2 regions of the Pseudoalteromonas issachenkonii genome follow, and region 2 is predicted to be linked to the other one. Evidence: predicted binding sites of a transcription regulator. Region 2 holds the regulator's gene; the other holds the start of a gene.

Region 1 (16,823 bases), 810 kb from region 2:
CTATTAATATTGATGGTGATACCCCGATGCGTCGTAAAAAAAAGCCTGAGCAGGAATAATTATGAGTTACCTAGGAACCACCCAAACCCTTTTTGTTAAAGAAGTCAGCAACGAAGGTGCCTATTTAGATGGGCACGACTTAGGTGAAGTTTATTTACCTAAACATGAAATAAAACATGAGCTTGAAGCCGGCGATAGCATCAGCGTATTCACTTTTTTAGATAATGCAAACCTGCCAACAGCCACAACTAAAAAGCCGCATGCTCAAGTGGGTGAATATGCCCTACTGCGTGTAAAAGAAATAAACAGCATAGGCGCGTTTTTAGATTGGGGCTTAGAAAAAGACGTACTTGCACCGTTTAATGAACAAAAACCACGTATGCAAGAAGGCTACTCATATTTAGTGCGTTTATATCTTGATAACGCCAGTCAGCGTATTTGTGCCTCAACTAACTTTAACCGTTTTTTATCAAAAGATGAGCCTCAGTATAGTCACTTACAAGAAGTTGACTTAATTGTTGCAGGCAAAACTGATATTGGTTACAAGGTGCTTATTGAAGAATCCCATTTTGGCGTCGTGTTTTACAACATGGTGTTTAAAAACCTGTTTGTTGGTCAAAAGCTAAAAGGATTTATTCAAAAAGTACGTGAAGACGGGAAAATTGACGTCATACTTGAAAAACCAGGCATGGGTAAAGTAAGCGAGCTTGGTGAAAAAATAATGGAAAAACTAAAGGATGAGGGTGGCATATTAGCCATAGGCGATAAGTCTGATCCTGAATTAATTAAAAAAGTATTTTCGACCAGCAAAGCAAACTACAAAAAAGCCATTGGCGGTTTATTTAAACAAGGCTTAATTGATATTGAAGCTAAGTCTATTCGTTTAAAATAATTAAATAAAAAAGCCACTTAAGTTTTAAACCTAAGTGGCTTTTTAGTATCTGAAATTTATAACCTAATATTTTTATAAGGTAAGGTACAGCGAGAATATTCATTTGAGTATTCAATTAATTCTTTTTTAGAATCTAGATTTAACGGCGCTAGCCTAAAAACTTTTTCTGTACACTCATTTTGCATTTCATCATGTGTCGCAACACAGTCTCTGCTGCTAATATCTATTCCTGCTAACACACCTTCATTGGTGTAACACAGATGCTGGGCATAATTTTGAGCAATTTTTTTAAACTTGAATAAATCAACGGGGTAACCAGATACCAAGTCAGTAACGTTTGAAACATCATCATACATTTTAGTTGAAAAAACATATTTATTTACAGCAAAGCCACTAATGATAATTACAACTAAAAATATTATTATACGCAAAGCAAATCCCTCACTGCACACCCATAATTTAAATGTAGCACAAAGAAAAGCAGTTGTAAGGAACTGCTCTCAATTATGCTAATTTTTAATTTAAGCTATTGATTCATTTACATCATTTAGTACTTTTACAGGGTTTTGTGCCTGAGTGATCGGACGCCCTATTACTAAGTAGTCACTGCCCGCTTCAATGGCTTCTTTAGGTGTCATAATGCGTTTTTGATCGCCCGCATCACTTCCCGCTGGGCGAATACCTGGGGTTACTAGTTTAAATTCTCTGCCTAAAGCCGCTTTTAGAATTTCAGCTTCTTGTGCTGAACACACTACACCATCAAGCCCTGCTTGCTTTGTTAATTTTGCTAAATGCATAACTTGCTCTTGGGGTGATTTAGTTATACCTAAACGCTCAAGTTCAGCTTCGTCCATGCTGGTTAATACAGTTACCGCAATCAGTAATGGCGCTTTGTCGCCAAACTGCTCGAGTGCTTGTTTAGCTTTATGCATCATTTCATAACCGCCCGATGCATGTACATTGACCATCCATACACCCATTTTAGCCGCAGCAGTCACCGCTTTAGCAACGGTGTTTGGAATATCGTGAAACTTTAAATCTAAAAATACATCAAAACCTAAATCGACCAATTCTTTAACAAATGCAGGACCAAAATAAGTAAACATTTCTTTGCCCACTTTTAATCGACAGGTATCTGGTGATAACTGTTTTACAAATGCTAAAGCAGTTTGCTGATCATCATAATCAAGCGCGATAAGAATTTTTTTTGATTTTTCGAAAGACATAACTATCCTACTAGTGAGCGAAAAGTATAAAGATTAAAATCCGTCTAAGCCTCTGCTAGGCACAATGGTTTCCCAGTGTTTACATGAAGGGCAATTCCAATAAATGGTGTAGCTAGTAAAGCCACAATGCTGACATTGAAAGTCAGGTTTAGTGGCAATGTACGAAGTAACAAGTTTATCGATTTGATTAAGCACATCTTTTGTATTTTTATTTTCTGTACTCATTAACTGTAATAAAAAACTAAAGCCACGAATAGTGGGTTGACGTTTTAAATTATCAGTTAAAAATTCAAAGGCTTGTTCAGTGTGTCCTTGCTCAAGCAAGGCTTGGCAATGCTGTATTTTTATCATCACCCCACCCTTTTCTAGTAACTCAGTAATGAGTTCATGGAATTGGTGAGTTAATTTTAATTGCTTATAGCTGTGAGCTAACTTTTCAATAAACAATGGCGCAAAAAAAGTAAATTGGCAGATTAATTCTCGCCAATAGTAAATTGCTTTTACGTAATCTTCTTTGGTGTAAGCTGACAGTCCAAGCTCATATAAAGGCCTAATTGTTTTAAAGTTTAAGCTAATGGCTTTGCGCATAAGTTGTGGGTTATTACTGGCAATGGCATGCTCACAGTAAAAATTAGCGATGGCTTTAAAGTGTTGTTCTTTTGAAAAAAGCTCAGTATGCGCTTCAAACATATTAATGCCTTTTTGCCATTCACGGGTTTGTGAATATAAAGAAATAATAGGATCGAGTGCATCTGCATGGCTATTTTTTACCAGCCATATTAAATGTTCTTCTGCGCTGTCTAATAAGCCAGCCATAATATAATCTTCGGCTAGTTCTAAACGGCTATTAGCGGCTTGTTTTTCGTTAAGACTTGGGTGTTTTAGCAGTAGTTCGTGAATTTTTATTGCGCGGTCAAGCTCACCACGGCGGCGAAACATGGTGGCTAAAGTAGAATAATGTTCAACAGAGTCAGCAGCTACTTCGAGCAAATTAATTAAATGCTCAAGCCCCTGATCTTCTTCTCTGTCCAGTAAAAACTTTAAGCCTTTACTGTATTCAGAAGTAATTTGACGATTAAACTGATGAGCCTGATTTTTTGCACTGTTTTTCCCCATGATCCAACCATAACCGGCAGCAACGGGAAGCAGTAAAAACAACAGCTCAATCATAATTAGGTGTCTTTGTTGGCAATACGCTTTTTATTATCTTTTTCAGGCGTTAATTGCTTTTTTAAACGGTAATTTTGCCACTTTAATTGCGTGAACAATTTAAAACTCACAAAACAACCCACTACAACACCTAGCAAAAAGCAGATACTTATTATAACGGCTAAAGGTAATGTATTACTGGCTATTATGTAGTTAATTTGTGTTAATTGTGGGTTTTGAGAACCCAATACAAATGCACCAATTAAAAAAAGTGCCGCCAGAATAATTTTTAATACCTTGAACAAGTAACTACTCCAATAAGTTTACTAAGCAATGCTCTCGTTTACACGGTCACGTAGTTCTTTGCCTGGTTTAAAATGAGGTACATGCTTACCATCTAACTCTACAGTTTCACCTGTTTTAGGGTTACGGCCTGTACGAGGCGCACGGTAATGCAAAGAGAAACTTCCAAAACCTCGGATCTCAATACGATCTGAAGAAGATAATGAGCCGGCCATTTGTTCAAGAATTTCTTTAACAGCGTTCTCAACATCTTTCACAGGAATATGTGAATGTTGTTCAGCAAGTGTTTCTATCAGTTCTGACTTAGTCATAGCGTTTCCTTAAAAAGAAATAGTGGAAGGGCATAAACTGCCCTTCCAATTAAAAGACTATAATTAATTAGTCTTTTTGTGCATTTGCGAAAGCAGCTGCCATTGCGTTTTCAAACACTGGCTCTTCTTTCTTAAGCTTCTCTAGTACTTCTTTCTCTTCTGCTTCGAAAAGAGCTTTAACAGATAAGCTTAAAGTGCGGTTCTTACGATCAACACCAACGTATTTAACTTCGATTTCGTCGCCTACAGAAACAACAGTAGTTGCATCTTCAACGCGCTCTTGAGCGATATCAGCTACACGGATGTAACCTTCAACGCCTTCGATAAGTTCAACAGTTGCGCCTTTCGCATCAACTTCAGTCACTTTACCTTTAACAATAGCACCTTTTTTGTTTGCATCAAGGTAGTTATTGAATGGGTCAGCTTCGATTTGCTTAACACCTAGCGAGATACGTTCACGCTCTGGGTCAACTTGCAATACGATAGCAGTGATTTCGTCGCCTTTCTTGAATTCACGTACAGCTTCTTCGCCAGGTGTGTTCCAAGAAATGTCTGAAAGGTGTACAAGACCATCAATACCACCGTCAAGACCGATAAAGATACCGAAGTCAGTGATTGATTTGATCTTACCAGTAACTTGGTCGCCTTTGTTTTGTAGACGAGCAAATTCCTGCCAAGGATTAGCAATACATTGCTTAAGACCAAGAGAAATACGACGACGTTCTTCGTCGATTTCAAGAACCATAACTTCAACAGTGTCACCTAGTGATACAACTTTTGAAGGGTGGATGTTCTTGTTAGTCCAATCCATTTCAGAAACGTGTACTAGACCTTCAACGCCTTCTTCGATTTCTACGAAGCAACCGTAATCAGTAAGGTTAGTTACACGGCCAGAAAGTTTAGAACCTTCTGGGTAACGACCAGCGATAGCTGCCCATGGATCTTCACCAAGCTGTTTAAGGCCTAGAGATACACGAGTTTTATCTTTGTCGAATTTAAGAACTTTAACTGCGATTTCGTCGCCAACATTAACGATTTCTGAAGGGTGTTTAACACGCTTCCACGCCATATCAGTAATGTGTAGTAGACCATCAACACCACCAAGGTCAACGAATGCACCGTAGTCAGTAAGGTTCTTAACGATACCTTTAACTTCTTGACCTTCAACAAGGTTAGCAAGAAGCTCTTCACGTTCTTGTGAGTTTTCTGATTCGATAACTGCACGACGTGAAACAACAACGTTGTTACGTTTTTGATCAAGCTTGATTACTTTAAATTCAAGCTCTTTGCCTTCAAGGTGAGTTGTGTCACGTACTGGACGAACATCAACAAGTGAACCAGGTAGGAAAGCACGGATTGAATCGACTTCAACTGTGAAACCGCCTTTAACTTTACCGTTGATAACACCAGTAACAGTCTCTTGCTCTTCACATGCTTTCTCAAGACGGATCCACGCTTCGTGACGCTTCGCTTTCTCACGAGAAAGGATAGTTTCACCGAAACCGTCTTCGATTGCATCTAGTGCAACATCTACTTCGTCGCCAACAGCAACTTCTAGTTCACCAGCAGCATTTTTGAACTGCTCTGCAGGGATAGCACTTTCTGATTTAAGACCAGCATCTACAAGTACAATGTTGTTCTCGATTGAGATTACTGTACCTTTAACGATAGAGCCTTGCTCTGCTTCAAAACCCTTTAAGCTTTCTTCAAATAACTGCGCAAAATTTTCTGACATACGAATATACGTCTCATATATTAATACCAATAAGCAACCATGCTGCATGGGGTTGTTAAAATAGCACTGGCATCCTGCTGGTGCATAAAATGTATTTAGCTTCGTTTAGGAAGCTTACCTTCTGAGATGCTCGCATCTAATAAAGTTATAACTTTATCAAAGACTTGCTGTGCGTTGAGTTCGCTAGTATCAAGCTCAATCGCATCCTCTGCAGGTACAAGCGGCGCAACGGCGCGATTCATATCGCGATCGTCACGTGCTTGAATGTCCTGTAATAGACCACTTAGTGTAACATCAAGCCCGCGCTCATTCAACTCAACAAAACGCCTGCGAGCACGTTCTTCTGCACTTGCGGTTAGAAATATCTTTAATGGCGCATCTGGAAATACCACAGTGCCCATATCGCGGCCATCGGCAATTAAACCGTTTTCTGTTCTAAACGCACGCTGGCGGCGAAGCAACGCTTCTCGAACGCGCGGCAATGCGGCCACTTTCGACGCTGCAGCACCCACTTCTTCATTTCGAATAGTGGTGGTAACATCTTCGCCTTCTAAAATAATCTTTCCTGCATTAGTGTCACTGTCTATCAAAAACTGCACATCAAGATTTGCAGCTAATGGGACGAGTGCTTCTTCGTTATCTAACGCAATTTGGTGATGAAGTGCTGCAAGTGATAGTACGCGATAAATTGCTCCGCTATCTAACACATCCCAGCCTAATTTTTCAGCCAATAGGCGACAAACAGTTCCTTTACCAGAACCACTTGGGCCATCTACGGTGATTACGGGCATTAATAACGCCGGCATTTAAAACCTCCTTCAATGCACACCAAAATAAACCGCCACATTATACGCCAATTAATAAAGATTATCCGCTTTTAGTATGTAACTTTTTATAAATACTTATAAATAGCCTATTTACTGACAGATGCTAACACTTTGAAAAATGTTGGGAATGTCTTATAAGTACAGGCCGGATCGTTAATCGTTATGGGCTTGCCCCCTACTGCCACCATTGCAAAGCACATGGCAATACGGTGATCGTCGTAGGTATCTACAGCCACATTATTAAATTGCTTTGGCGGTGTGATCTCAATAAAGTCGTGCCCTTCAACCACTTCAGCCCCTACTTTTTTAAGCTCGGTGGCCATTGCATGTAAACGGTCAGTTTCTTTTACCCGCCAGTTATAAATATTACGAATAGCGGTTGGCCCTTTAGCAAACAAGGCAACAGTCGCCAAGGTCATTGCAGCATCAGGTATCGCATTAGCATCTATATCGATACCGTTAAGCTCGCCTTTACGAACAACTAAATGCTCGTCATACCAATCAATTTTGGCACCAACCTGCTCCATTACTTTAGCAAAACCAATATCACCTTGAACTGATTTAGCGCCAACGCCTTTAATTTCTATTTCGCCACCGGCAATTGCTGCAGCAGCAATAAAATAAGAAGCCGATGAAGCATCACCTTCAACCATTATGCGCTCAACCGCTTGGTATTGCTGAGCACCTTTAACGAAGAACGTGGTGTAATTATCATGCTCAACAGTTACACCAAAGCGCGCCATCACATCCAGAGTAATATCAATATAAGGCTTAGAGACTAAGGTACCTTTAATTTTAATGTATGTATCGCCTTTAAATAACGGCGCAGCCATGAGCAGCGCCGTTAAAAATTGACTTGAAATACTGCCGTCAATTTCGACTTCACCACCGGCTATTTGCCCACCGATAATTTTAAGTGGTGGGTAATCTTTATTTTTTAAATAACTTACATTACCACCCAAGGCTTGTAAGGCATCAACTAAATGACCAATTGGTCGCTCTTCCATGCGCGGCTCACCAATTAACTCATACTCACCAGCAATCGCACTCAGTACTGCCGTTAATGGCCGATACGCTGTACCTGCATTACCTAAAAACAACGGCTCAGTTGGCGTATTAAACACGCCACTCACGCCCTCTACGGTTGCTACGGTGCGTTCAGTATTAAGCGTTACATTAACGCCCAAGTGCTTTAACGCACCCAGCATATGGCGAATATCGTCGCTATCGAGTAAGTTTTCAACAACCGTGGTGCCGTTAGATAATGCTGCTAATAATAAAATTCGGTTTGATAAACTCTTTGAGCCCGGTAATGTCACACTGCCATTCACTTGTGAAATAGGGGCTAAGAAAAGTTGCTCCATTAACTATTCTCCTTGGCGAAGTTAGCCATAAAGTCAACTAAGGCTTGTACACCTTCCAATGGCATCGCGTTATAAATACTGGCGCGCATCCCGCCAACAATACGATGACCTTCAAGCGCTAACAAGCCCGCTTCTTTTGACTCTTTAACAAACTTATCATTTAAGCTTTCATCAACCAGCCAAAAAGGCACATTCATACGTGAACGGCAATGCTTCGCTACTTTATTGGTATAAAAATCTGAACCATCAATAAAATCATAAAGCAGCTGCGCTTTGGCAATATTATGAGCTTCCATGGCTTTTACACCCCCGGTTTGCTCAAGCCATGCAAATACTTCTGCCGCTAAATACCAAGCAAAAGTCGGTGGGGTGTTAAACATGCTGCCTTGTTTTGCTTCAAGGGCGTAATCTAAAATACCCGGCTTGGCGAGCCCTTCACGCTCAAGTAGCGTTTTGCGAACAATCACAATAGCAATGCCCGACGGACCGATATTTTTTTGTGCACCCGCGTAGATTAAATCAAATTTATTAACGTCAATTTCGCGCGATAAAATAGTCGACGACATATCGGCCACAATCGGCGCCGTTGGATGACTGGGTACATCAAATATTTCAAGGCCGTCTACGGTTTCATTCGGGCAATAGTGAATGTAAGCCGCATCAGCAGGTAAAACCCAATCGGCTACCTGCTTAATAGAAAACAGGCCGTTATCATCATTGCGCACATCAACAGCGTGTGTATTTGTAAACTTATCGGCTTCGCTGGTTGCACTTTTTGACCAAACGCCATTTTCACAATAAACTGCTTTTTTACCGTTAACATGAAGGTTTAAAGGTACGGCACTGAATTGACCTCGACCACCACCGTGCATAAATAGCACTTCAAACTCGTCACTGATATTCATTAAACGACGCAGGCTGGCTTCACATTTAGCGGTTAATGCTAAAAATTCATGACTACGATGACTTATTTCCATCACCGATACACCAAGACCTTGCCAGTTTAAAAACTCTTTTTGCGCTTTTTGCATAACAGCCGGTGGTAACATTGCAGGGCCTGCACAAAAATTATATATACTCATTACCTTTTCCTCATTCCAGTAATTTAACTTGAATTAAACTAATTTAATTTTTTTCAACCACATAAAAAAAGCGGCCAAGGCCGCTTTTTTCAATCTAATTATTCTGAAGGAGGATTGTCATCCGCCACTTCATCAATAACTGTATCTACTGTTTCAACGTCTTCGATATCAACCAAGTCACTTTCAGTCACTTCAATTTCTTCTATACGTTGTAAACCAACTACTTGCTCTTCGTCAATAGTTCTGATCAAAATAACACCTTGGGTGTTACGTCCAACCGTAGAAACTTCATTAACACGAGTACGCACTAAGGTTCCACGATTCGAAATAATCATTATTTCGTCGTTGTCATCAACCTGTACAGCACCAACAACAGCACCGTTACGCTCACTCACTTTGATTGATACAACACCTTGAGTTGCACGACTCTTAGATGGGTAATCTTCAAGTTGGGTACGCTTGCCGTAGCCATTTTCTGTCACTGTTAATATTGCACCATCATTCTTTGGTACAATAAGTGATACAACACGCTGATCGTCTGGCATCTTAATACCACGAACACCCGTTGCAGTACGGCCCATAGGACGTACACCTTTGAAACGGATTTCAGGTTTGCCTTCTTCGTCTAGTACTGGGTTACCATTTTCATCAACGACAGCTGTTTCTTCAGCCTCTTTAAAGCGAACAACTTTACCCGCATCAGTGAACAACATAATTTCGTTGCTGCCATCGGTAATATCAACACCGATTAAACTATCACCTTCGTTTAAGTTAACCGCAATAATTCCGCTTGCACGTTGACGACTGTATGCCGTTAATGGCGTTTTCTTAACCGTACCAAATGCTGTCGCCATAAAGATGTACTTATCATCTTCATAATCGCGTACTGGCAGGATTGCAGTAATACGTTCATCTGCTTCAAGTGGTAATAAGTTAACAATTGGCTTACCGCGTGCTGCACGACTGGCAAGTGGCAACTGGTATACTTTAAGCCAATATAAACGACCCGCTGTAGAGAAACAAAGAATAGTATCGTGAGTGTTGGCAACCAATAAACGTTCAATGAAATCTTCATCTTTCATCTTAGTTGCTGACTTGCCTTTACCACCACGACGCTGCGCTTCGTAATCAGTTAATGCTTGATACTTAACGTACCCTTCATGTGAAAGCGTAACAACTACGTTTTCTTCGTTAATTAAATCTTCAAGGCTTATATCGTGTGCTGCAGCATTTATTTCAGTGCGGCGCTCATCACCATATTGCTCTTTAATTTCAACGAGCTCATCACGAATAACTTCCATTAAACGCTCTGGATTTGCCAAAATGAATAATAACTCAGCAATCAACTCAAGTAATGATTGATATTCGGTAAGAATTTTTTCGTGTTCAAGACCAGTAAGTTTATGTAAACGTAAGTCTAATATTGCTTGAGCTTGTTGCTCAGAAATATAGTACTGACCATCACGAATACCAAGCTCGCTTGCTAACCAATCTGGGCGTGCTACGTTGTCTTCGCCTGCTTTATCAAGCATGGCTTTAACATTACCTAATTCCCATGGACGCGCTGTTAATGCAACTTTTGCCTCAGCAGGTGTTGGCGACTTACGGATAAGTTCGATAATTGGGTCAATGTTAGCCAGTGCAATCGCTAAACCTTCTAGCGTATGCGCACGGTCGCGGGCTTTGCGTAAATCAAATACCGTACGACGGGTAACAACTTCACGGCGGTGGATAATAAATTCTTCAAGCATTTCTTTTAAGTTGAAACACTTAGGTTGGTTATTAATTAACGCAACCATATTCATACCAAACACTGTTTGTAACTGAGTTTGTGAATAAAGGTTGTTTAAAATAACTTCACCTACGTCACCACGTTTGATCTCGATAACGATACGCATACCGTCTTTATCTGATTCATCACGTAATGCGCTGATCCCTTCAATTTTTTTATCTTTAACTAGCTCGGCGATTTTTTCAATCAAACGTGCTTTGTTAACTTGGTAAGGGATTTCATGAACAATAATGGTTTCGCGACCCGTCTTTTCATCGGTTTCGATGTCAGCACGCGCACGCATGTACACTTTACCACGACCGGTTTGATAAGCTTGTTCAATGCCTTTTTTACCGTTAATAATCGCCGCAGTTGGGAAATCAGGCCCAGGAATGTAATCCATTAACTCAGTAATGGTCAATTCAGGGTTTTGAATAAGCGCTAAACAGCCATTCACGACTTCTGTTAAGTTATGTGGCGGAATATTTGTTGCCATACCAACCGCAATACCCGATGAACCATTAACTAACAGGTTAGGTATTTTAGTGGGTAACACATCAGGAATTTGCTCTGTGCCATCGTAGTTAGGCACAAAATCAACCGTTTCTTTTTCAAGATCGGCTAATAATTCGTGCGACATTTTTGCCATACGTACTTCTGTATAACGCATTGCCGCTGCTGAATCACCATCAACCGAACCAAAGTTACCCTGACCATCTACTAGCATGTAACGCAGTGAGAATGGCTGAGCCATACGTACGATGGTGTCATAAACTGCACTGTCGCCGTGTGGGTGGTATTTACCGATTACGTCACCGACCACACGGGCCGATTTTTTGTAAGGCTTGTTCCAGTCATTACTAAGCTCGTTCATTGCAAACAAAACGCGACGGTGAACAGGTTTTAAACCGTCACGCACGTCTGGTAATGCACGTCCTACAATTACACTCATGGCGTAATCTAAGTAGGAGTTTTTTAACTCGTCTTCAATATTGACTGGCAGAATTTCATTGGCGAGATCAGTCATTTGATATCACATTCCTTCAGTATCAGCTCTTAACAACCCAGTATTAGGTATTAAGAGTGTTTGTTATTATTTCTAAGTAACCATGCTATCACAATTAATTTTAATTTACAGGCGCAAAACTTTGCGATTTATCAATTTAGGCCTATATAATGGCCTCAGATTGACGAGGAAGTATTTTATGACCGAACATCAAAATGTAGATAACGCAGAAATAGCAAAGTTTGAAGCCATCGCAGAACGTTGGTGGGATTTAGAAGGCGAATTTAAGCCGCTTCACGAAATTAATCCATTACGATTAGATTTCATCGCAGACAAAACCAAAGGATTATTTGATAAAGAAACCCTAGATGTAGGATGTGGTGGTGGCATTTTAAGTCACAGCATGGCGCGAATGGGCGCAAACGTAACAGGCATCGATATGGGCCAAGAGCCTTTAACCGTAGCTAAGTTACACAGCTTAGAAACAAGTGTCCCCGTTGAGTATATAAAAGTACCTGCAGAGCAGTTTGCAGATGAGCACCCTGAGCGCTTTGATGTGATCACTTGTATGGAAATGTTAGAGCACGTCCCCGACCCTGCTTCTATTATTCATGCGGTGGCTAAATTAGCAAAACCTGGGGCTGATGTTTTTTTCTCTACTCTTAATAAAACCCCAAAAGCTTACTTATACGCTATTGTCGGTGCAGAAAAACTGTTAAAAATGGTCCCAGAGGGTACCCATGACCATAAAAAGTTTATTAAACCTGCACAATTAATTGCATGGGCAGAGCAAGCTGGCTTAAAAGTACGTGCCAGTGCTGGTTTAAGTTACAACCCGCTTTCTAAGCAATACACAATGAATGATGATGTAAGCGTAAATTATATGCTGCATTTTGAGAAGTTAGCGTAATGGCAAGCTCTCAAACCCCCATTGTCCCAATGGAATATCAAGCATTGCTGTTTGACTTAGATGGCACTTTACTCGATACCGCTGATGATTTAGGCGCCGCACTGAACACCGTGCTGCAAAATCATCAACAGCCCCAAGTGGGCAGTGATATATATCGCCCCGCGGCTTCAAACGGTGCTGCCGCTTTATTGGCTGCTGGTTTTAAAGAAAGCTGGGCACAACAGCCGCAAGAGCAACTTTTACATGAGCTAGTCACGCAATACGCTGCCAATATTGCCACCCATACTCGATGTTTTGTAGGAATAGAGCAATTACTAATCGCACTTGATAACAAAGCAATACCCTGGGGAATTATGACTAATAAGCCCGGATTTTTAACTGATCCTTTAGTCAAGGCGATTCCTGCATTAAAAAATGCACGTATTGTGATAAGCGGTGATACCTTAGCTGAATCTAAGCCCTCACCCCTTCCTTTACTGTATTGCGCTGAGCAAATGAGTGTTGATCCTTCGCGTTGCTTATATATAGGTGATGCGCAGCGTGACATTCAAGCAGGTAAAGCAGCCAATATGCACACCGCAACCGCACTATGGGGATATGTACCGAGTGTTGACGAGGCATTGGCTTGGAATGCGGATTTTAATTGGCACAGTCCTATAGATGCATTTAACCACATATAGTGCCATGTTAATTAATAAACACTACATATTGTGATTGTGTTAGTTTTTACGCAAAGCTTGATGATAAAAAAAGCAGACAAAATTTATTTTAAAAAAGCGTAAATTTAATCTTTCCTTAGTTGATTTTTACAAATTTCAACTTAACCGATTGATCAAAGGTTAATGCCTACTAACACAATTACGTTATCCCAACGTTATCCACAATGAGAGCGGTTTCTGTCCCTTGCAAAAGATACCAGACCACACTATCTTGTGATCTCTAATTTGAACAACACCAGATATTGTGGCTAAATGTTATTCAATTAAATTCACCAAACCGGTGAAAATAACAATAAACGAATAGGCACTGCGCTTTTTTAGGTGCACGCATTGGTCAAAAATATTTAATTCCCAAGGAATACAGGCAAAGCTATGAACCAACAGTTATCTGTAAGCAAACGTGACGGTCGTAAAGAGCCACTCGATCTTGATAAGATCCATCGCGTTATTGAATGGGCCGCCGAAGGTTTAAATAACGTTTCGGTTTCACAAGTTGAACTTAAATCGCATATTCAATTTTATGACGGTATTCGTACTAAAGACATCCACGAAACGATTATTAAAGCCGCTGCGGATCAGATCTCAAAAGAATCACCTGATTATCAGTATCTTGCTGCTCGTTTAGCTGTATTCCATTTACGTAAAAAAGCCTATGGCCAGTTTGAGCCACCGCGTCTTTTTGACCATGTTACTAACATGGTTGAACAAAAACGTTACGATGCACATTTACTCGTTGATTACACAGAGCAAGAATTAGATGAGCTAGATGCGTACTTAGATCATTCTCGCGATCTTAACTTTAGCTACGCAGCAGTAAAACAGCTTGAAGGTAAATACCTAGTTCAAAACCGTGTAACGGGTGAAATTTACGAAAGCGCGCAGTTTTTATATATTTTAGTGGCTGCAAGCTTATTCTCTGATTACCCTCGTGATACACGTATTGATTACATTAAACGTTTTTATGATGCGGTTTCATTATTTAAAATTTCTTTACCTACGCCAATTATGTCGGGCGTACGTACGCCAACACGCCAGTTTAGCTCATGCGTACTTATTGAGTGTGGCGATAGCCTAGACTCAATTAACGCTACATCATCAGCGATTGTTAAATACGTTTCTCAACGTGCTGGTATTGGTATTAATGCAGGTCGTATTCGTGCACTAGGTAGCCCTATTCGTAACGGTGAAGCGTATCACACTGGCTGTATTCCGTTTTATAAGCACTTTCAAACAGCGGTTAAAAGCTGTTCGCAAGGCGGTGTACGTGGTGGCGCAGCAACCCTTTTCTACCCGCTTTGGCATTTAGAAGTTGAAAACTTATTAGTGCTTAAAAACAACCGTGGCGTTGATGATAACCGCGTACGTCACTTAGATTACGGCGTACAGTTTAATAAACTCATGTACTCACGTTTAATTAAAGACGATTACATTACGTTATTCAGCCCCTCTGATGTGCCTGGCCTTTACGATGCATTTTTTGAAGATCAAGACGAGTTTGACGCGCTATATGTAAAATATGAGCAAGACGAGTCAATTCGTAAAAAACGAATTAAAGCAATTGAGCTGTTCTCTATGTTTGCTCAAGAACGTGCTAGCACGGGTCGTATTTACTTACAAAACGTTGACCACTGTAATACACACAGTCCGTTTATCTCAAAAGTGGCTCCGATCCGTCAATCTAACTTATGTTTAGAAATTGCGTTACCAACTAAGCCTCTTAGCAACGTGAATGATGAAGAAGGTGAAATTGCACTTTGTACATTATCTGCGTTTAACTTAGGCGCGATTGAGTCTTTAGATGAACTAGAAGAGTTAGCTGAGCTTGCAGTACGCGCACTTGATAACCTACTTGATTTCCAAGACTACCCAGTACCTGCAGCTAAAAATGCAACCATGGGACGTCGTACGCTAGGCATAGGCGTTATTAACTACGCATACTACCTAGCTAAAAACGGTAAGCGTTATTCAGATGGCAGCGCAAATGCGCTTACGCACAGAACATTTGAAGCGATTCAGTACTACCTAATGAAAGCATCTAATGAGCTGGCAAAAGAGCGTGGTGCCTGTCCTAAATTTAACGAAACAACGTACTCACAAGGTATTATGCCAACTGATACGTACAAACGTGATTTAGATAAAATTTGTGATGAACCACTTCATCTTGATTGGGACGCGTTACGTGCCAGTATTAAAGAGCACGGTATGCGTAACTCAACACTGAGCGCATTAATGCCATCAGAAACATCATCGCAAATATCTAATGCAACCAATGGCATTGAGCCACCGCGTGGCCATATTAGTGTTAAAGCAAGTAAAGACGGTATTTTAAAACAAGTTGTCCCTGAGTACGAACGCCTTAAAGATAGCTATGAGTTACTGTGGGATATCCCATCTAACGATGGTTACTTACAATTAGTAGGCATAATGCAGAAATTTATCGACCAAACGATTTCAGCAAATACTAATTATGATCCAAATAAATACGAAGGCGGTAGAGTACCTATGAAAGTCTTATTAAAAGACTTACTTGGTGCCTACAAGCTAGGTGTTAAAACGCTGTACTACCATAACACCCGTGATGGCGCATCAGACGCACAAGAAGACGCTCCAGAAGTGGAAGATGATGATTGTGCAGGCGGCGCGTGTAAAATTTAATAGTTAAACTTAAAGCGGGCGCCTTGCCCGCTTTGTCCTGATAGTTTTAGTGATAGTTTTTTGAGTGATAAACATGTCTTATACTACTTTTAGCAGAAATCATAATAACCAAATGCAAGAGCCAATGTTTTTTGGTCAAACCGTTAACGTGTCACGTTACGATCAACAAAAATACCCTATTTTTGAAAAGCTGATTGAAAAACAATTGTCTTTCTTTTGGCGTCCTGAAGAAGTTGACGTAAGTAAAGACCGTTTAGACTTTCAAGCGCTTCCTGATCACGAAAAGCATATCTTTTTAAGTAACTTAAAATACCAAACTTTGCTTGATAGTGTTCAAGGCCGTTCGCCTAACGTTGCACTATTGCCAATTGTGTCAATTCCTGAGCTTGAAACATGGATTGAAACATGGGCGTTTAGTGAAACCATTCACAGCCGTTCATACACACATATTATTCGTAATGTAACTCAAGCGCCTGAACTCATCTTTGACGACATTGTTAGCAATGACAAAATTAGTGAACGTGCCGATGCCGTAACCACTTATTACGACGATTTAATTAACTCAGTGTCGCTTTACAACCTGTACGGTGAAGGCAAACATGATATTAATGGTGAAACCGTGGTGGTTAACCTATTCGAGCTGAAAAAGAAATTGTATCTGGCGATGATGTCAGTGAACATTCTTGAAGCTATTCGCTTTTATGTGAGCTTTGCGTGTTCATTTGCGTTTGCCGAGCGTGAGCTAATGGAAGGTAATGCTAAAATTATTAAGCTTATTGCCCGTGATGAAGCGCTTCACCTTTCAGGCACTCAGCATATTTTAAATATTATGCAAGATGGCAAAGACGACCCTGAAATGGCAATCGTGGCTGC
Region 2 (16,823 bases):
ATAATAACCTAGCGCGTAATTATTGTGGCTCTACGTAGTCAACCACTTCTAAATGGAACCCTGATAATGCATGGTATTTTTTAGGTAAACTCATCAAACGCATTTTTTGAATACCTAAATCAGCCAGAATTTGCGAACCCACACCTACGGTGCGCGAAGTACCTTGAAATTTACGTGGCGTCACATTTTCACCCGCATCAGCTGCGGCAAATGCTTTTACTGTGGCTTCTAACTCTTCAGTGCTTTCTTGCTTACCTAAAATAACTAAGGCGCCATTATGCTCAGCAATATAAGCCATTGCTTGCGATAAACCCCAACTACGGTCAGCGTTGCGATCAGAGAGTAAAATATCGTTAAAGGTACTTTGTAAATGCACACGCACTAAGGTCGGTTCTTGTTGTTTTATTTCACCTTTAAGCAATGCATAGTGTAACTGCCCATCAATGGTGTCTTTGTATGTCACTAAGTCAAACTCACCATGTTCAGTTGGCAATTTACATTTTGCAACTTGCTCAATTGTGGTTTCGTTTAGGTTGCGGTACTCGATTAAATCAGCAATGGTGCCAATTTTAATATCATGTTGCTTAGCAAATACTTCTAAATCAGGACGACGCGCCATGGTGCCATCTTCATTTAGGATTTCTACAATCACTGATGATGGCTCAAGCCCTGCTAAACGCGCTAAGTCACACCCCGCTTCTGTATGCCCTGCACGTGTTAACACGCCGCCTGGTTGCGCCATAATAGGAAAAATATGACCTGGTTGTACAATATCGCTTGGCACAGCGCCTTTCGCGATGGCAGCTTGAACAGTGCGGGCACGATCCGCTGCAGAAATACCTGTGGTAACCCCTTTTGATGCTTCAATCGACATAGTGAAATTAGTTGAGAATGCGGCACCATTATTTTTTACCATTAATGGTAAATCAAGCTGCGAGCAACGCTCTTGAGTCATCGTTAAACAAATTAGTCCACGGCCATGAGTCGCCATAAAGTTAATGGCTTCTGCACTAATGTGTTCAGCAGCAATAATTAAATCGCCTTCATTTTCTCTGTCTTCATCATCCATTAAAATAACCATTTTACCGGCTTTAATGTCATCAATTATTTCTTGTGCGCTGTTTAAATTCATAAGTTGCTCGTATAAGTTGTCAATGTCGTTATTTTATAAAGCCCGCTTTAGCGAGTAAGCTCATCGAAATATCTGAACCCGTAGGTTGCTCAGCCCCTCTAACTAGGCGCTCTAAATAACGTGCTATTTGGTCGACCTCTAAATTCACTTTGGTACCGACTTGAAAATCAGCTATGGTCGTTTGCCCGCTGGTGTGGGGCACAATCGTCAGTTTAAATTTATTACCTTCAACAGCATTAACCGTCAGGCTAATACCATCAATACAAACCGACCCTTTGTAAGGAATGTATTTCATTAAATTTTCATCGGTGGCTAACCAATATTCTGTTGCTCGCGCATTGGCATTAATTGCTGTGATAGTGGCAATACCATCTACATGGCCAGACACTAAATGACCACCGAGGCGCGAAACAGGTTGCATCGCCTTTTCTAGATTAACGGTTTGCCCTAATGCGTAATGTGCAAACCCTGTTAAGCTAATCGTTTCATTTGATAAGTCAGCACTAAAGCCGTCAATATGCTTATCAACAACCGTCAGGCAGACACCATTAGTTGCAATACTGTCACCTAACTTAACATCACTCATATCAAGGTTTTTACTTTGGATACGAATAGCTAAATCACCTTGTTTTTTTTGTAATAACGCAATTTTACCTGTCGCTTCAACTATTCCAGTAAACATAGTGCTACTCTTTATATAAAATGATTAATGAGCTTTTTTTAGTGCTGTGATACGTAAATCATCACCGATTGGCACACACTCATTAAAAGTTAAATTAATGGTATTTTGCATACTCATTAACTCTGGGAAATTTAGTAAACTTTTAGCATCGCTGCCCATTAATTTAGGAGCAATGTAAAAAACAAACTCATCAATTAAATCAAGTTCTGTCATTTTACCGGCCAGTGTTGCTCCGGCCTCTAGCCACACATTATTAAACTGCAATTGGGCAAGCGTGTTTAACACGGCCAGTAAATCTACTTTATTATTATTTTCAGGTACTTCAATCTGTTTAACAAAATGAGGCCACTGATGCGATTTATCAACCTTGGTGGTAAATATTATCACCTCACTTTGAATTGAAAATAAGGCAAGATCAGGGGTAAGTCTGTTTTGTGAGTCAATAACAACGCGAACCGGTTGGCGCAGTGGTAAATCAGTTGGTAAAGAATACGGTAACTCTTCTGGGCGCACATTTAATTTTGCATCATCCATTAATACCGTATCGGCACCGGTTAAAATTGCACAGCTTTGTGCTCGGTATAGTTGCACATCTTGGCGTGCTGCGGGGCCGGTTATCCATTTACTTTGCCCATTTTTAAGCGCCGTTTTACCATCTATACTTGCGGCCATTTTGCAAGTAACAAAGGGTAATCCCTGCTCCATGCGCTTAAAAAACCCAAGGTTTAATGCGCGAGCTTGCGCTTCAAGTAACCCGTAAGCGACTTCTATACCAGCATCCGCTAAAATTTTCAGACCTTTGCCTGCAACTTGCGGGTTGCTGTCAACCATTGCGGCAATCACTTTTTTAACACCTGCTGCTTTTAGCCCTTCAGCACAAGGCGGTGTTCGACCATAATGACTGCAAGGCTCTAGGGTTACATAAGCGGTTGCGCCTTTGGCATTTTCGCCAGCCATAGCCAGTGCGTTTACCTCTGCATGACCTTGGCCCGCTAACTGATGAAACCCTTCACCTATTACTTTATTGTTTTTTACGAGTACGCAGCCAACATTAGGATTAGGGGTTGTCGTAAAGCGCCCTTTTTTTGCCAGTTCAATAGCGCGAGCCATGTAGCGTTTATCATCCTCTGAAAACGAACTTTGCTTGGTCATTACTATTCCCCTAAGCGGGCTATTTCTTCACCAAATTCGCGTATATCTTCAAACGAGCGATATACAGAGGCAAATCTTACATAGGCCACTTTATCTAACTTTTTAAGCGCTTCCATAATGCACTCACCCACCAAATGGCTAGACACTTCGCGTTCGCCAGTGGCTCGCAGCTGCGACTTAATAATATTAACCACTTCGTCAACTTGCTCAGTGCTTACGGGGCGTTTTTCGAGGGCGCGAGTTAAGCCATTTAGTAACTTATCTTCATTAAACGGTTCGCGGCTGCCATCTTGCTTGATGACCCGTGGCATCACTAATTCAGCCCCTTCAAAGGTGGTAAATCGTTCGTGGCACTCATTACATTCACGACGTCTACGTACTTGGTGTCCCCCGCCGACAAGGCGAGAATCAATAACTTTAGTATCTTTGGCGGTGCAAAATGGGCAATGCATAACTGTGTGTTTCCGTTTTAAAAACAAAAAATGGCCGCTATTATAGCGGCCATTATCATAACAAAAATGTGTGCAGTTGTGATCTAAATTACTATTTTACTCTTGGATTAAGCGTAAACAGGTAATTTTGCACAAATTGCTTTCACTTTTTCTTTTACTTGCGCTTGTACTGACTCATCTTCGATGTTATCTAGTACGTCACAGATCCAGCCCGCTAACTCTTTTGACTCTGCTTCTTTAAAGCCACGACGAGTGATTGCTGGTGAACCAATACGCAAACCAGAAGTAACAAATGGTGAACGTGGATCGTTCGGTACTGAGTTTTTGTTAACCGTGATATTCGCATTACCTAGGGCAGCATCTGCATCTTTACCTGTGATATCTTTATCGATTAAATCAAGTAAGAATAAGTGGTTGTCAGTTTTACCCGATACTACTTTGTAGCCGCGCTCTTGTAATACGGCAACCATTGCTTGTGCATTTTTAACAACTTGTGCTTGGTATGTTTTAAACTCAGGTTGAAGTGCTTCTTTAAATGCGACCGCTTTAGCAGCAATAACATGACATAAAGGACCACCTTGGCCACCTGGGAAAACAGCGCTGTTTAGCTTTTTGTAAATTTCTTCATCGCCACACGCAGAAATGATTAAACCACCGCGAGGACCCGCTAATGTTTTGTGTGTTGTGGTTGTTACAACGTGAGCAAATGGCACCGGGCTTGGGTAAACACCCGCAGCAATTAAACCTGCAACGTGCGCCATATCAACAAATAAGTATGCACCTACTTTGTCTGCAATTTCACGGAACTTAGCCCAGTCAACAATACCTGAATAAGCAGAGAAACCCGCAATAATCATTTTTGGTTTGTGCTCAAGTGCTAACGCTTCAACTTGTGCGTAATCAATTTCGCCAGTTTCTTCGTTAAGGCCATACTGAATTGCGTTGTATGTTTTACCAGAGAAGTTAACGTGTGAGCCGTGCGTTAAATGACCACCGTGCGCTAGGCTCATGCCTAATACAGTATCAAGTGGGCTTAAAAGAGCTTGGAAAACAGCAGCATTCGCTTGTGAACCGGCATGAGGCTGTACGTTTGCGTAATCTGTACCAAATAATTCATTTGCGCGGTCAATAGCAAGTTGCTCAACCACGTCTACGTGCTCACAGCCACCGTAGTAACGTTTGCCCGGGTAACCTTCAGCGTATTTGTTAGTCAGCTGAGAACCCTGCGCTTCAAGTACGCGTGGGCTACAGTAGTTTTCAGATGCAATTAACTCAATATGCTCTTCCTGACGTGATGTTTCTTTGCTCATCGCGTCAAATAACTCTGGATCAAAGTCCGAAATATTCATGCTACGTTCTAACATTGGGGTCTCCTGGGCAACGTGTATGGGTATTTTTTAGAGGCTTTATTGTACGCTTAAAACGACGTTTTGCCTACGCTCTTAAGTTGAGGATATTTAAACAGGGATTGAAACTATTTCACAGCATTTTGATGATGATATTTTTTTATAAACTAATAACAATTTTAAATGAATTTTATTTACTACATTTATATAGCTTATGCGTTATGTCTAAAGCGATGCATAAACAAACAAAAAAAGCGGCCTAAGCCGCTTTTATTATCGGCCTTTTTTAGGCAAGCTTTTTAAACAATTCTGTACGCAAAACAGCATAATCGTTGTGCATATCAGTGGCTAAACACGGTTTTGCTAATGCATCAGCTAACGGCTTTGGCATATCTAATTCAACATTAAGGATATCCTCAACGCTGTCTTTAAATTTGGCCGGATGCGCAGTCGCTAAAAAAACCCCCACAGCATCTGCCGCCTTATTTTCTACAAGACCTTGGTAAGCAATTGCGGTGTGAGGCTCTGCAATATAGCCAAGCTGTTGAATTTTTTTCATCACTGTTTGTGTTTGCTGTTCATCAACACTCACCGAATAAAAGTTATCATAACTAAACCAGTTATTATCTAACATTGATTGCACACGTGGCCAGTTATTAGGTTTACTCACATCCATTGCATTTGAAAGCGATTCAATTGTCGCATTAGGCGTCCAATTTTTATCAAGCATAAAGCGCGGTACTGTGTCGTTTTGGTTTGTAGTCGCGCTTAGTTTACCTACAGGCATACCAATAACCGCGCCAATCATAGCCGCACACACATTACCAAAGTTACCACTCGGTACTGAAATATGCGCTGTAGCACGCTTTTCTTTTGGCAGCTGTGCAATGGCTTCAAAGTAATAACATACCTGCGCGACTAAACGGCTAATGTTAATTGAATTTGCTGAGTTTAAACCTAACTTCGATTTTAGCTCTTCATCTAAAAATGATTTTTTAACCAACTCTTGGCAATCATCAAAACTACCCTCAATCGCATAACAGTGAATGTTGTCACCAAGCGTTGTAAATAACTTTTGCTGCGCTAATGAAATTTTACCTTTAGGGTATAAAATAACGACATCAATATTTGGTTTGTTATAAAAAGCATGCGCTACGGCAGCCCCGGTATCACCCGATGTTGCAGTTAAAATAGTGACTTTTTCACCTTGATTAAATTGCGCCAAGCACTCGGCCATAAAACGGCCACCAAAATCTTTAAATGCCAGTGTTGGGCCGTGAAATAACTCTAAGCAATAGGTATTATCTTCAACTTCCACCAGCTTAACCGGAAAGTTAAACGCATTCTTAACCATCTGGGCAACAGTATCACTTGGTAGCTCGTCACCAATAAGGTGCGATAAAATTTTGCCGCTGCGAGTAACAAAGTCCATATCTAGTAATGCATCAACATCACTTAATGGCGCTAACGACTCTGGAAAAAACACACCTTGATTACGCCCTAGTCCTGTTTTTACAGCTTCAACAAACGACACTTTTTGTGAATATTCTTTTAAATTATGTAATTGCATGACTCTTTATCCTATAAAACATTTAATTGACGCGTGCCGTCGTTATCTAATTTACAAATATGGCAAAAGCCTTGCTCGTTGATGTAATTTTCCTCTAGCCACTGCGCGCATTGCTCTGCCGCTTCAAGTGTTTTACATACACTAAACAAGGTCGGCCCTGCGCCTGAAATACTCACAACTTCAGCACCCAGTGCTGGTAAGCTTGCTTTGGCATCACTAAAGCCGCTTATAAGTGGCGCACGGTATGGCTCTGCTATTTCGTCTTTCATAATGCTTAATGCATCATCAAAACGCCCTGTTAACAGTAAGCTACTAAACGCCGATAAACGCTGAGCAAACTCAACCCCGGCATGCATACTTAGCTCTTTTGGTAAAACAGAGCGCGCTTTTGCGGTATTGAGCGAAAAGCCCGGAAATGCGGCAACGTAATACCAGCTTTCATCAATAGGTAAAGCAATAGATTTATCAGGAATTAAATCACCGGTTAACTGTAAGCCACCTAAATAACACGGTGTGATGTTATCGTAATGGCGCCCCCCACTTACAACGGCTTCAAAATCTGCCATAAGCTCAATGAGCTCTACTTGGCTTAAATTAGTTTTGGCAAATTTATCCAGTGCTGCAAATGTCGCCACCACAGAGCAAGCACTTGAGCCTAATCCCGAACCAATCGGCAAATTTTTCCTAAGTTCGAGCTTTACCGCAGGCATATCAGGCGCAACATGCGCTCTAAAGTGCACTAAACACTGATACGCTAAATTTTCTTGCGCATCACTAGGTAGCTTATGTGCATAGTCGCCTGTACAAATAAATTCATCACTCGATGCGGCACTAACAACCGCCACATCACCCAATAAACCGCCATCAATGGGCGCAAGTGCGGCGCCCAGCGCATCAAAGCCAACGGCAAAATTACCAATAGACGCCGGAGCATATACTTCAATCATGACTGACTCCTAGCGAGATAATGTTTTTAATATGTCTGCAAATACACCCGCAGCCGTTACTGCAGAGCCAGCCCCATAACCACGAATTACAAACGGACGCGGTTGGTAGTATTGGCTTAAAATAGCCAGCGCATTTTCACCATCACGAATAACATTCAATGCATGTGATGAATCTACCGCTTCGATTCCGACCTTACAGTGACCATTTTTAATTGTGCCTACATAGCGAAGTACTTTACCTTCACTTGCTGCACTTTGAACACGGTCGTTAAAACCAGCATCTAAGCTAGGTAATTTCGCCATAAACTGCTCAACATTGTCACCTTGGGCAAAACCTGGCGGTAAAACCGACTCCACTTCAATATCGCTAAGCTCTAATTTCATACCGGCTTCGCGTGCAATGATCAGTAATTTACGTGCTACGTCAGTTCCCGATAAGTCATCGCGCGGATCGGGCTCTGTAAACCCGCTTTCTTTGGCTTTAATTGTTGCTTCAGAAAGTGATAAACCATCTTCTAGTGCACCAAACATGTATGAAAGCGAACCTGATAAAATACCACTAAACTCAAGTAACTCATCACCTGCACCAAACAACGATTGCAAATTATCGATTACAGGTAAACCTGCACCTACGTTAGTTTCGTATAAAAACTTACGATTATTTTTATGTGTTGCTGCAATTAAATCTTGGTAATACGTATATGAGCTCGTGGTGGCTTTTTTATTGGCAGCCACGACATGAAAACCTGCATTTAAAAAATCTACATATTGTGCAGCCAAGGCATCTGATGAAGTACAATCAACTAGCACTGGATTAACTAAATGATTTTGCTTAACAAACTGCTCGACCAATTTTAAATCAAACGCTTGCTCTGACTGCGCCAGTTTTTGCTGCCAATCATCAAACGCAATCCCCTCACCATCAAGGTGTAATTGACGAGAGTTGGCAACACCATATAGGTTTAATTTAATATTACGCTTTTCAAGCCATGCTTGTTGACGCTCAAGTTGGTTAATTAGCTCTTGGCCGACTAAGCCACAGCCCAATAAAAACACATCAATTGAAGGCACATGAGTAAAGAAGTTTTCATGGCAAATTTTAACCGCGTCATTACATAATTCACCGTCAATAACGGCTGAAATAGCACTTTCTGTTGAATCTTGCGCTATGGCAACAATGTTTACTTGCGCTTGTGCAAGCGATGCAAAAAACTTAGCCGCTAAACCCTTGTGGGCACGCATGTTATCACCGACTAACGTTACTATTGCTAAATTACGTTGCACATTTACCGGCTCAATGAGCCCCGCTTTTGACTCTAAATCAAAGGCTACTTGCAACGCACTTAACGCTAGATTTAAATCGCTTTCATGTACACAAAAGCTAATGCTAAATTCACATGATGACTGGGTAATGAGTACAATTGACACGTTATCATGCGCCAATGCATTAAATACTTTCGATGCCATGCCCACTTTACCTTTCATGCCTGGACCTGAAACGGTCAGCATAGCTAAATTTTGTAGGCTTGAGAGTGCTTTTACTGGTTCATCAGATACCGTATCGTTACTAATTAGTGAGCCTTGCGCATCTGGGTTATGAGTGTTTTTAATTTCGCATGGCACCCCTGCTTTTGCACACGGTAGGATAGTTTTAGGGTGCAATACTTTAGCGCCAAAATAAGAAAGTTCCATCGCTTCTTTATAAGACAGGAAATCAACCTTAGTGGCTTTTTTGATATAACGCGGATCGGCGCTGTATACACCATCAACGTCAGTCCAAATTTGACACACTTGCGCCTCTAAACACGCCGCAGCAATCGCCGCCGAGTAGTCAGACCCATTACGACCAAGCGTTGTGAGCTCCCCTTCATCATTACTTGCGGTAAAGCCCGGCATAATATAAACCGTCGCAGGGGATTCTTTTAACACGGCTTGAAAACGTGCTTTACTGGCCACTAAATCCGCTTCTGCGTCTATGTATCCGCCGGTTGAAACAATACAATCTGTTGCTTGTAAATAATGCGCGTTATGATCGGCTAATAGACTTTGCATTAGCGATACGCTAACACGCTCACCAAAGCTAATAATGAATGCTCTGACCTTATCAGGGCAGCACTTTATCAGTGCAATACCATCAAGCTTATTTTTAAGTTCGTTAAAGTCAGGCCAGTTTTGAACTGCTCCTTGCTTTTCCTCTACCGCTGCTTTGAGCATGTTGCATCGGCTAGTCAGTGAATGCCATTGTTCGCTAAAGTCATGCCCCTGCTCTGCAGTACTAGCTAAATTAACTAACGAGTCAGTCATGCCTCCTGGGGCTGACAGTACCAGCAACATTTCATCTTTTAATTGTGCCTTAGCGAGTGCAGCAACTTGCTCTAAACAGGCAAAATCAGCGAGCGATGAGCCGCCAAATTTTAATACGCGCATTTTTTATGTTTCCTCATTCCATAAAACGAAAAAAGGCCTGTGTTCTAAGTGAACACAGGCCTTTAAATTTGTTGCACCGACCTATGCCACTATCCAGTAAGAATGGTGGTTGTAATAATAATGGTCGTTACAAGACTAAATGTTTTCATAAGCTTAAGACTGCCTTAACAAAGGCTATTCTGTCAACCCTAAATTAGCAGATAAAACAGTCTTTTTCATCATGAAATTTATTAATAAATGCCAAACTTATGCAAAACTGTACTCAGTTGCGTTTTATTAATTGGCTTATGAATAAAATCGATTGCGCCTAGTTGCGCGACACGTGCTTGCATTTTTTGTTGGATATCAGCAGAGATCACTAATACATAAGACTCTATTTTAGAAATTTTGATTTGCTCAAGTACTTCAATACCATCAACTTCAGGCATGGTTAAATCAAGACACAGGAGATCGAAATGCCTTTGACGCAATTGCTCCAATGCCTCTTTACCGTTAGTTGCTTGCTGAATATCGGCATCAATACATTCTTTTAAACAGCGCATTACCTGTTTGCGAGCAACGGTGGAATCATCACAGACTAAAATAGAAAAACGCATCATAATGACTCATTAATTAAACTCATACAAAACACCTAAACCCACTGTAAAATTAGTTGGTTGCCCAATCCGCAACAGTCAAAATTATAACCAAATTAGCAACGAGCAGATTATTTATTGTAACTTTTATAAACGTTATCAATAAAATGCTTAATTGCACAATACAAATTAGTAAATTAACTATTTCCAAGTAAAAAACAGCCTATCCAAACAAACGGTACTCAAATAGAAACCCAATGCATATAGAACAGAATGATTGCTTATTTAACAACGCTAAATAGCAATATTATAAAATATATGTTTATTTTTAATCATTTATTAACTAATGTTTATAAGCGTACATTAACAGTTGAATAATTTAAGGAAATATAAGCCTCCCATGCCGCAAAAAAGTCTTTCAACAAAGTTACTCACTCGGGTTTTATCAGTTTATTTTATACTGACCTTTGTGGTGACCTGCGGGCAAATTTTCGCAGAGTACGTCAATACTAAAGATTACATACGCGATGAACTTGGCACATTACAAAAGACCTTTGGTAGAAGTTTAACCCGAGCAATTTGGGAGCTAAATATAAAGCAAACCACCACAACCGCCGAAGGATTACTCGATATACCTATGGTTGAGGGGGTTATTATTCGTGACGATAATGGCGCTATTATTTCTCAATTAGGCCGCGCGCTAAATATTCACAATCTTTACAGCCAGCAACTTGTGCAAGAAGATGTCATGGTAGAGGACACCAAAGCCGGTTTATTTGGCTATACATTCCCACTTATTTTTGAGTTTTCAGGACGAGCAACGCAAGTAGGCGATGTTACTTTATTTTCTAGTCGCGATGTAATTTTTAGTCGCATTATGCTCTCTATCTACTTTTTGATTGGTAATGCCATGATTAAAACAACCTTTTTAATCATCTTATTTTTAATTGCATTTAGAAAGTTACTCACCGAGCCCCTTACTCAATTAACCGAGCAAATTGAATACCTTGAGTTAGAAGAGCTTGATGGTCAACAGGTTAAAATAGTCACCGATGAAAATAACGAGCTTAAAGTAATGGAACGCTCTTTTAACAATCTGATTTCGAAGGTTGTTGAGTATAAAAAAGAGTTAAAACAAACTCAGCATGACCTAATTGAAAGCAATCAAAAACTGGACCAACAAAACTTACAACTTGAACAGGATGTTGCGCGTAAAACATCAAATTTAAGCCAAGCAATGATCGATCTGCAGCAACAAAAATATGAACTAGAGCGACAAAAAGCAGTATTAACAGAAGAAGTCGATTTACGAAAGCAAACCGAACAAGAACTGTTAAGCAAGCAAACTCAGCTGCAAAGCTCGCTCGATGAATTAAGCTTTGCGCAAGAGCAACTGGTTGGCTCAGAAAAAATGGCGGTATTAGGCGGCTTAGTGGCGGGGATCACTCATGAAATTAATACCCCTATTGGTATTGGCGTTACTGCCACCTCTTTTTTACAAGAGCGATTAACCGAAATAGAAACTGCGTATAAAAATAAATCATTATCGTCTGCGGCTTTAGAAGGCTTTATTAATGATGCAGCGCAAAGTACTCAACTACTCTCTCACAACTTAGAACGTGCCTCAGATTTAATAACCAGCTTTAAACAAATTGCGGTAGATCAGGCCAGTGAAGCTCTAAGAACAATTAATTTTAAAGACTACATCAACGAAGTTATACGCTCTTTGCACCCACAAATTAAAAAAACATCTCACAGCATTCGTCTACATTGCCCAGATGATTTAATTATTAACTTACCTGCGGGAGTCATTAGTCAAATATTTACGAACCTAATTATGAACTCATTAGTGCATGGTTTTGAAAATATAAACAGCGGCCAAATCACCATAGATGTAAATACTGATGAAAACGACCTCATCATTAATTATCAAGATAACGGTTTAGGTTTAAAACCGGCTCAACTAAAGCGTTTATTTGACCCATTTTTTACCACCAAGCGTGATGAGGGTGGCAGCGGCTTAGGTGCCCATATTATTTTTAATTTAGTAAAACAAACGCTCAATGGTAAAATTGAAGTAAGTAGTGAGCCTGGGCAAGGGTTACACTACCGTATTTCGTTCCCTAAAAACATGTCATCTCCCCTGCCACTTTTTAAACTCGATTAAGCTAAATCAGCCGTTTCTAGAAGCGGCTTTTATTGCTATGATTGCACAAATTTTTTAAATGGATCATTCCCCTATGTGGTTTAGTAACCTTATATGCTATCGCTTTAAACAAGACGTTTCATACACACAAGAAGACTTTGATAAGGCATTAGAGCAAGATCTATTTCGTCCTTGTACTGGCCAAGAGTTGGCAACATTTGGTTGGACAAAAGCATTTGGTAAACATGGTGAAACTCTTTCTCATTTCTCACAAAAAAGTATTTTAGTGTGCGCTAAACGTGAAGAAAAAGTATTACCAGCCTCGGTAATAAATGAGCTGGTAGCAGAAAAAGTTGATCAGATTGAAGCCGAAGAAAATCGCCCAGTAAAGAAAAAAGAAAAAGATGAACTAAAAGAAAACATCTTACACACCTTATTGCCACAAGCATTTAAAAAATCGAGCTTGCAGTTTGCTTTTATAGACCAAGAAAATGGGTGGGTGGTAGTTAATAGTGCAAGCTTTAATAAAGCAGAGGAACTACTTGCTCTATTACGTAAATCATTAGGGACATTACCCGTTGTTCCTGCGTTTGCTAATTATGATTTAGACGTATTTTTAACTGACTGGCTTACTAACTTTAGTACTCCAGAAGGCTTTGCAATTGGATCAGACGCTGAACTTGAAGAAGCTGATGACAGTGGTGCTCAGGTAAAACTCAAAGGCCATGACCTATCGTGTGACGAAGTGAAGTCGCACCTTGAAAGTGGTAAGCGCGTTACTAAGCTTGCCCTTGATTGGCAAGAGCGCGTTAAATTTATGCTACAAAACGATGGCTCAATTAAACGTTTAAGCTATTCAGAAACACTTAAAGAAGAAAATGCCGATATTCCTAAAGAAGATATGGCGGTTAAACTAGATGCTGATTTTATTCTTGCATCTGAAGAAATTAAGCAATTGCTAGAAGAGCTTACACAGGGCTTAGGTGATGCTGACGATTTAGCGTAAAAGCTTTATTAAATAGTATTAAAAATAAAAGCACGATATTAATCGTGCTTTTTATTGTTCAAAAACAAGTTATACCAATTGCATTAAATTAGTGATCTATTATAGCGACAAAGAAATAAGTCGATAACAAGGCAAAAATTATGATACATAGTTGTTCTATATAAATAATTTTTAACGCAGGTAGCGGATTATTTAATACGCTAGAATAATCATGTTTTTAATAAAATTGGTATTAACTAAACATTTCTTTTACGTCTTCAACCATATGCAAATACTCTTCACTCTCTAACATTTCTAATGAAGGAAATATGCCTTTATCAATATACGTTTGCAGCGCTGCTGACTTATCAGATACTTGTAAGGTTCCCTCAAGGATTGCACCAACACGAATAAAGTCGATATAACTCACCTCAGCAGTACGATGATTCACATCTGCCCAGTGCTGCGCGACCTCAACAAACACATCAGGAAATTCCCATGCTTTCATGATTGAACCACCAATTTTACCACTTAAACGTTGAATCGCATGGGCTAAAAAGCTGGGGCTTGCAAACACTTCAGGGTGACGCTCTGCTTCAGTTAAAATGGGTAACACCCCAATATTATAAACTAATGAAGCTAATGTAATGGCATCGCGATTTAGCGATGTATGGGTATTTCTTTTTAAGTAAAACTCCATTAATGAAATAGAGTGCGAGGCCACATGCAGCGTTTTATGCCACGCCTTTCCCATGTAGCCTTTTATTAACTCGTTGTTAGATACAAATAACTGCTCCATCGCCATGGCTGTGGCAATATTTTTTATTTGCCTAAGCCCAATACGTGTTACGGCTTGGTGCAAGTTAGACACCTTTACAGCTCGGCCCATAATTGCACTATTTGCGACTTTGATCATCCGCGCCGACAATGCAGGATCATGTGCTATCACATCTGACATTTGCATCAAATTAACATCGGGGTTATCTGCGGCTTGGCGAACCTTAATCGCTACCTCAGGTAACGTAGGCAACACCAGTGTGTCGTTGTTAATTCTGTCAACTAAAATAGTGAGTAAGGCATTTTCTGTAGACATAAAATATTCCTTTGCTTAATGACCTACACTTTACAGCAAGTCTTATATTATTAATTATTTCAAAGCTTAGTAGTATTAAACATATACCTAAAATAGAAAGAATTGTAGATAATTATTGATTATTTACCAGCGGCCCCCCATTAGTGCACTCTAACGTCTAATACTTGCTATTTGCTAGTATGTTTTGCTTTAATGCAAGCATGCTAAGGCACACTAATACTCATTCAGTACCTTAACTTACAGTATACAAGTTATAAAATAGACTTTTTAAAGGCAATATAATGATCTTAAATAAAATTAGCCAAGCAATACTGCTCTCTGGCATCGTTTTTCTTAGTGCCTGTTCTGAGCAAGCACCGTCTTCAAACAATACGCCGCAAAGCTCAGCGCCAACGGCTTCTCAAGCGCCTTCAGGGCCAACACTCGTTAATATTGACCGTCAACGCTTAGACATATACACAGACTTTAGCTTACAAAGCGATTTGTCACACTTATCTGAGAACCAAAAAGCCATGGTTGCCAAGCTTATTGATGCTTCAAAAATTATGGACGATTTATTTTGGAAACAAGCATTTGGTGAAGATAAACAAAGCTTTTTAGCACAATTAGATGATGAAAAAGTACGTCAGTTTGCTGATATTAACTACGGCCCATGGGATCGCTTAAATGGCGATGAAGTATTTTTATCTGGCTATAAAGAAAAGCCGCTTGGGGCAGGTTTTTATCCGGCCGACATCACCAAAGAAGAGCTTAATAACGCTGATGTAAAAGATAAAACAGGGCTTTACTCACTTATTAAACGCGATGAACTAGGTAATTTATACAGCACGCCTTATTCAGAAGAATATGCCGTAGAACTTGCCCAAGCAGCTAAGTTACTTAGAGACGCTAGCAAATTAGCTGACGACAAAGAATTTGCCAACTACCTAAACTTACGAGCTGACGCAATACAAAGCGATGATTTCCAAGCCTCTGACTTTGCTTGGATGGATATGAAAAATAATCCTATCGATGTTGTTATTGGCCCAATTGAAAACTACGAAGACCAATTATTTGGTTACCGTGCTGCCTATGAATCGTATGTACTAATTAAAGATTTAAAATGGAGCGAACGCCTGGCTAAATTTGCTGCCTTTTTACCTGAGCTGCAAAAAGGCTTACCTGTTGATAGCAAGTACAAGCAAGAAGTACCTGGCTCAGATGCTGACTTAAATGCCTACGATGTTGTTTATTATGCTGGGCACTCAAATGCCGGCAGTAAAACTATTGCAATTAACTTACCAAATGATGAGCAAGTACAGCTAGAAAAAGGCACACGTCGCTTACAGCTTAAAAATGCAATGCGAGCGAAGTTTGATAAAATTTTAGTCCCTATCGCAGAGCAGTTAATTGTGCCAGAGCAACGTAAACACATTACCTTTGATGCATTTTTTGCTAACACTATGTTCCATGAAGTAGCTCACGGTTTAGGAATTAAAAATACTATTACCGGCAAAGGTACCGTTCGCCAATCTCTACAAGAGCATGCTAGCGCCTTGGAAGAAGGTAAAGCAGATATTCTTGGTCTGTACATGGTTGAACAGTTACTTAAAAAAGGGGAAATCACTGAAGGGACGTTAGAAGATTACTACACCACCTTTATGGCGGGTATTTTCCGCTCTGTGCGTTTCGGTGCTTCAAGTGCACATGGTAAAGCAAACATGATCCGCTTTAACTTTTTTGCTCAAGAAGGTGCCTTCTCTAAAAATGAAGACGGCTTGTATAGAATCAACATGGATAAAATGGGCGACGCTATGGCTAAATTATCGCGCCTTATTTTAACTCTGCAAGGTGACGGTGATTACGAAAAAGTTGATCAACTGATTGCAACTCATGGCGATATTAAAGCGGAACTAGCTAAAGATTTAGAAAAGTTAAGCAAAGCGAACATCCCTGTAGATGTAACCTTCAAACAAGGCAAAGATGTGCTTGGCCTTAATTAATATGCGCTAAATTAGTTCACATAAAAAAAAGCGTTACACTGTAACGCTTTTTTTATTACTTATCAGTCTAATTATTTATCACTCATCACTTTACGAACAACCGGCTCAAGGCTTGCCATTCCCCACTGCTTACCGGTTTCAATCGCAGACTCTATATCTGCACCTTGTTGATGGGCTGAAATAGCCATTAGCGCACCAACACGATTACTGCTCGCACAATGAACAACCACTGACTCACCTTTAAGTTCTTCTAAAAGGCTAGCTAATCGTTTTGCATTGTCGATGTTTACATCTTGTGCACCTGCAATAGGAATTGCGTGATAGCTCATTCCTA

Evidence for each region. The regulator NrdR, encoded in region 2, represses ribonucleotide reductase genes. The targets are predictions, from matches to a motif close to AAACACNANATNTNGTGTTT.
Region 1: nrdA (class 1a ribonucleoside-diphosphate reductase subunit alpha) is a predicted target of NrdR. The motif match lies at 13,526-13,545, and genes of this name have one in related genera.

The regions. Positions count from the first base shown of each region.
Region 1 covers NZ_CP011030.1:1,588,522-1,605,344, reverse strand. Annotated here, with positions in the region: gene PISS_RS07380 (DEAD/DEAH box helicase) at 1-59, shown strand, start outside; gene PISS_RS07375 (CvfB family protein) at 62-892, shown strand; gene PISS_RS07370 (hypothetical protein) at 949-1,323, opposite strand; gene pyrF (orotidine-5'-phosphate decarboxylase) at 1,414-2,118, opposite strand; gene lapB (lipopolysaccharide assembly protein LapB) at 2,152-3,288, opposite strand; gene PISS_RS07355 (lipopolysaccharide assembly protein LapA domain-containing protein) at 3,291-3,572, opposite strand; gene ihfB (integration host factor subunit beta) at 3,594-3,881, opposite strand; gene rpsA (30S ribosomal protein S1) at 3,949-5,616, opposite strand; gene cmk ((d)CMP kinase) at 5,712-6,422, opposite strand; gene aroA (3-phosphoshikimate 1-carboxyvinyltransferase) at 6,530-7,807, opposite strand; gene serC (3-phosphoserine/phosphohydroxythreonine transaminase) at 7,807-8,889, opposite strand; gene gyrA (DNA topoisomerase (ATP-hydrolyzing) subunit A) at 8,988-11,687, opposite strand; gene ubiG (bifunctional 2-polyprenyl-6-hydroxyphenol methylase/3-demethylubiquinol 3-O-methyltransferase UbiG) at 11,866-12,576, shown strand; gene PISS_RS07315 (HAD family hydrolase) at 12,576-13,256, shown strand; gene nrdA (class 1a ribonucleoside-diphosphate reductase subunit alpha) at 13,668-15,950, shown strand; gene nrdB (class Ia ribonucleoside-diphosphate reductase subunit beta) at 16,024-16,823, shown strand, end outside.
Region 2 covers NZ_CP011030.1:778,522-795,344, reverse strand. Annotated here, with positions in the region: gene ribBA (bifunctional 3,4-dihydroxy-2-butanone-4-phosphate synthase/GTP cyclohydrolase II) at 20-1,132, opposite strand; gene PISS_RS03650 (riboflavin synthase) at 1,161-1,814, opposite strand; gene ribD (bifunctional diaminohydroxyphosphoribosylaminopyrimidine deaminase/5-amino-6-(5-phosphoribosylamino)uracil reductase RibD) at 1,839-2,966, opposite strand; gene nrdR (transcriptional regulator NrdR) at 2,969-3,418, opposite strand; gene glyA (serine hydroxymethyltransferase) at 3,526-4,782, opposite strand; gene thrC (threonine synthase) at 5,051-6,334, opposite strand; gene thrB (homoserine kinase) at 6,346-7,281, opposite strand; gene thrA (bifunctional aspartate kinase/homoserine dehydrogenase I) at 7,291-9,708, opposite strand; gene PISS_RS03615 (response regulator) at 9,939-10,307, opposite strand; gene PISS_RS03610 (ATP-binding protein) at 10,684-12,450, shown strand; gene rdgC (recombination-associated protein RdgC) at 12,524-13,435, shown strand; gene PISS_RS03600 (HDOD domain-containing protein) at 13,668-14,507, opposite strand; gene PISS_RS03595 (dipeptidyl-peptidase 3 family protein) at 14,789-16,489, shown strand; gene PISS_RS03590 (protein tyrosine phosphatase family protein) at 16,561-16,823, opposite strand, start outside.